Regions from separate parts of the Pseudomonas sp. PB3P13 genome, predicted to be linked through region 1. Evidence: predicted binding sites of a transcription regulator. Region 1 holds the regulator's gene; the other holds the start of a gene.
The links. The regulator FliA, encoded in region 1, starts transcription of late flagellar genes. The targets are predictions, from matches to a motif close to CTAAAGTTTNNNNNNNNNNNGCCGNTAA.
Positions count from the first base shown of each region.

Region 2: a site for FliA is predicted at 1,025-1,052, ahead of ACYZT1_RS12380 (methyl-accepting chemotaxis protein). Genes of this name have one in related genera too.

Region 1 is NZ_CM142702.1:1,939,513-1,941,714, forward strand. It holds gene flhF (flagellar biosynthesis protein FlhF) at 1-104, shown strand, start outside; gene fleN (flagellar synthesis regulator FleN) at 221-1,051, shown strand; gene fliA (RNA polymerase sigma factor FliA) at 1,048-1,788, shown strand; gene ACYZT1_RS08790 (chemotaxis response regulator CheY) at 1,955-2,202, shown strand, end outside.
Region 2 is NZ_CM142702.1:2,660,328-2,662,529, reverse strand. It holds gene ACYZT1_RS12390 (DUF1294 domain-containing protein) at 1-65, opposite strand, end outside; gene ACYZT1_RS12385 (undecaprenyl-diphosphate phosphatase) at 62-892, opposite strand; gene ACYZT1_RS12380 (methyl-accepting chemotaxis protein) at 1,179-2,202, shown strand, end outside.

The DNA of each region.
Region 1 (2,202 bases):
TCAGTCGCGCCGTCAGCGTGCAAATGCAGGAAGAACCCAGCGAAGAAGCCATGGCTGACATGTTCGCTGACCTCTACCACAGTCCGACCAAGCGGGTTGGCTGAGGTGATAATGAACAGTTTTCGTACCTACATCGATGGTCTGCCATGCATTGTTCCGTTTGTGAACGCGCAGCCAGTAATGTGGCCTCCGTCTATGCAAGACAAGGTAAAGAAATAAAATGGGCAGCATGCATCCCGTACAGGTGATCGCGGTGACCGGCGGCAAAGGTGGCGTCGGCAAGACTAACGTGTCAGTGAACTTGTCCCTGGCTCTAGCTGAACTTGGCCGACGCGTCATGCTGCTGGACGCCGATCTGGGGCTGGCGAACGTCGACGTTCTGTTGGGACTGACACCCAAGCGTACGCTGGCCGACGTGATCGAAGGCCGCTGTGAGCTGCGCGACGTATTGTTGCAAGGGCCCGGCGGCATTCGCATCGTTCCGGCCGCGTCCGGCACCCAGAGCATGGTTCATCTGAGCCCGGCGCAACATGCCGGCCTGATCCAGGCGTTCAGTGATATCGGCGACAACCTCGATGTGCTGGTCATCGACACCGCTGCGGGTATCGGTGACTCGGTAGTCAGTTTCGTTCGCGCTGCGCAGGAAGTGCTGCTGGTGGTGTGCGACGAGCCGACTTCGATCACGGACGCCTACGCGCTGATCAAACTGCTGAATCGCGATTACGGCATGAACCGCTTCCGCGTCCTGGCCAACATGGCCCAGAGCCCGCAGGAGGGTCGCAATCTGTTCGCCAAGCTGACCAAAGTCACGGACCGCTTCCTCGACGTTGCCTTGCAGTACGTCGGTGCGGTGCCCTACGACGAAAGCGTGCGCAAAGCGGTGCAGAAACAGCGCGCCGTCTATGAAGCCTTCCCGCGTTCCAAGTGCTCCCTGGCGTTCAAGGCCATCGCACAAAAGGTCGATACCTGGCCGTTGCCCGCCAACCCGCGTGGGCATCTGGAGTTTTTCGTCGAGCGCCTCGTGCAACAGACCGCAGGACCCGTGCTATGACAGCTACCGGTTACAACCTTTACAAGAAGTCGGCACGTGACGCGCAGTACGAATTGATCGAGCGTTACGCGCCACTGGTCAAGCGCATTGCCTACCACTTGCTCGCGCGTTTGCCGGCCAGTGTTCAGGTTGAAGATCTGATCCAGGCGGGCATGATCGGCCTGCTTGAAGTTTCCACCAAATACGACGCCAGCAAAGGCGCGAGTTTCGAAACGTACGCGGGCATTCGAATCCGCGGCGCGATGCTCGATGAAGTGCGCAAGGGCGACTGGGCACCCCGTTCGGTTCACCGCAATACGCGCATGGTCAGCGACGCAATTCGCTCGATTGAAGCTAAAACCGGCCGTGACGCTAAAGATCATGAAGTTGCGGCCGAACTCCAATTGAGTCTCGACGACTACTACGGGATTTTGAACGACACCTTGGGTAGCCGTTTATTCAGTTTCGACGATCTGTTGCAGGACGGCGAACACGAGGGGCTGCACGAGGACGGCGCGAGTGCACACATGGAGCCGTCCCGCGATCTGGAAGATGAACGCTTCCAGGCGGCATTGGCGGACGCGATTGCCAATCTGCCGGAGCGGGAGCGGCTGGTATTGGCGCTGTACTACGACGAAGAGCTGAATCTCAAGGAAATCGGCGAGGTCCTGGGGGTCAGCGAATCCCGGGTCAGCCAGTTACACAGCCAGTGCGCGGCCCGTTTGCGGGGGCGTTTGGGGGAGTGGCGAGCGCGCTGAAGGCAGTGTGGGGACACTGCGAACGTGGCTGGTGTGGTGTTGAACCGCGCCGGTCGCGATCTGCTGTGCTCCAGACAGTCATCGAGTGTTTGCCGGATTGATTGAAGTGGCGCGTCCAGGTGCTGGGCGTGTTTAAGACTGCTTGGAGGTCGAATTGGACAAGAACATGAAAATCCTCATCGTTGATGACTTCTCAACGATGCGGCGGATCATAAAAAACCTGTTGCGTGACCTTGGGTTCACCAACACGGTCGAGGCTGACGATGGCACCACCGCCATTCCGGTTCTCAACAGCGGCAGCATCGACTTTCTGGTAACGGACTGGAACATGCCTGGCATGACCGGTATCGACCTGCTGCGCCACGTGCGCGCCGATGAAAAGCTCAAGCACCTGCCGGTGCTGATGGTCACCGC
Region 2 (2,202 bases), 720 kb from region 1:
AGCAACTTCAGCCGTGGGTGCTGGATACCCCCCTGGGAAGGATTGCGCGCGCTGGCGTTATTCATGGCTGAACGGCGGTCCAGTCGACCCAACCGAACTGCCACGTGGCCAGAATTACCAGGCCAAACGCGATCCGGTACCAGGCGAACGCCGCATAACTGTGGCTGGCAATGAACTTGAGCAGACCACGAACGGCGATCATCGCGAAGATGAACGCGGTGACAAAACCGATGGCGAACACCGGGAAGTCAGCCGGCACGAACAGGTCGCGGTATTTGTAGCCCGAATACACCGCTGCGGCGACCATGGTCGGCATCGCCAGAAAGAACGAAAACTCGGTAGCCGTTTTGCGCGACAAGCCGAACAGCAAACCACCGATGATCGTCGAGCCGGAGCGCGAAGTGCCTGGAATCATCGCCAGGCATTGAGCGAAACCGACTTTCAGTGCGTCCTGCCAGGTGATGTCATCGACCGTTTCGGCGTGCACGTCATGCTGACGCCGCTCGGCCCAGAGCATGACGACCCCGCCCACCACCAACGCCGCCGCAACGGTGATGGGGTTGAACAGGTATTCATGAATCAGATCCGAAAACAGCACGCCCAGCACGACGGCGGGCATGAAAGCGATCAACAGGTTGGCGGTGAAGCGCCGCGCGCCGGGCTGCGTTGGCAGGCCTGTGACCACGTCGAAAATCTTGCGGCGAAACTCCCAGACCACCGCCAGAATGGCGCCCAGTTGAATAATGATGTTGAACGCAATGGCGCGTTCTCCGCCAAAGTTGAGCAAGTCCGCGACGATAATCTGGTGCCCGGTACTGGAAATCGGCAAAAACTCCGTCAGCCCTTCCACAACCCCAAGTATCAATGCCTGCAAGGCGGTCCAAAGGTCCATCAATCCCCCAGGGGGCGATGCGCTGCGGCATGCCCCAATAATAATTTTCAAACGTTCACTGCGGTCAACGTGTCTGCCCCGCGCGCTGCAGCCAGGCGAAGCCGAAAAACATCGGCTGAAGTTCGTTCCGGACTCAGGTTTTCCCGCGCGGGGCCGAAATCCTATCAGACAAGCCTGATTAACGCTGCCACGTTATAAGAACTGGATCGGACAGATCCATTGAGCAGAGCGTGACGGATGCTGGCGACCCTTTATGACAAGAACAAGACGCAGGAGTGACAGCGGTATGAACAGCTTGCGAACCATGTCGATCAGCCGCCGCTTATGGCTCATCCTGATCGTGGCGGTGGTGATGCTTTTGACCTTGGGCGTGGTGATGCTCAAGCAGATTCATGAAGACCTTTATTACGCCAAGGCGCAGAAAACCCAGCACGTGGTGCAGACGGCCAGCGGCATTCTTTCGTACTTCCATGGCCTGGAAAGCGCTGGCACCCTCACCCGTGACGCCGCGCAAAAGCAGGCGCTGACCGCTGTTCGCGGCCTGCGCTACGACCAGAACGATTACTTCTGGATCAACGACCTCACGCCGGTCATGGTCATGCACCCGACCAACCCGAAACTCGATGGGCAAAATCTCGCCGCGATCCGCGATCCGGATGGCTTTGCGGTCTTTAATGAAATGGTCGCGGTGGCCAAAAGCAAAGGGGCCGGCATCGTCGATTACCGCTGGCCAAAACCGGGCGCCGAGGCGCCGGTTGAAAAAACCTCCTACGTCAAATTGTTCGAACCCTGGGGCTGGGTCATTGGCTCGGGCGTGTACATCGATGACATGCAGGCCGAGTTCGCCGCCCAGGTCTGGAAAGCCATGTTCGTCGGGCTGGTGATCGCCGCGATCATGGCGCTGCTGGTGATTCTGATTGCCCGCAGCATCGTTCGCCCACTTCAGGAAACCGTGAACGCGATGGCCAACATCGCCAGCGGCGAAAGCGACCTGACCCGCAGCCTTGATACCCATGGGCAGGATGAGGTCACGCAACTGGCGCAGCATTTCAATGCGTTCACCGCCAAGTTGCGCCTGGTGATCGGCGAACTGCAGATTTCGGCCAGCGCACTGGGCCAGTCCTCCAGTGATCTCGGCAACGACGCGGCGCAGGCGCAACAGCGCAGCCAGCAGCAATCGCAGCAGATGGAGCTGGTCGCCACAGCCATCAACGAGGTGACTTACGGCGTGCAGGATGTGGCGAAAAATGCCGAGCACGCGGCGAGTGAAATGCGCGATGCCGAATCCCAGGCGCAACAGGGTCAGGTCA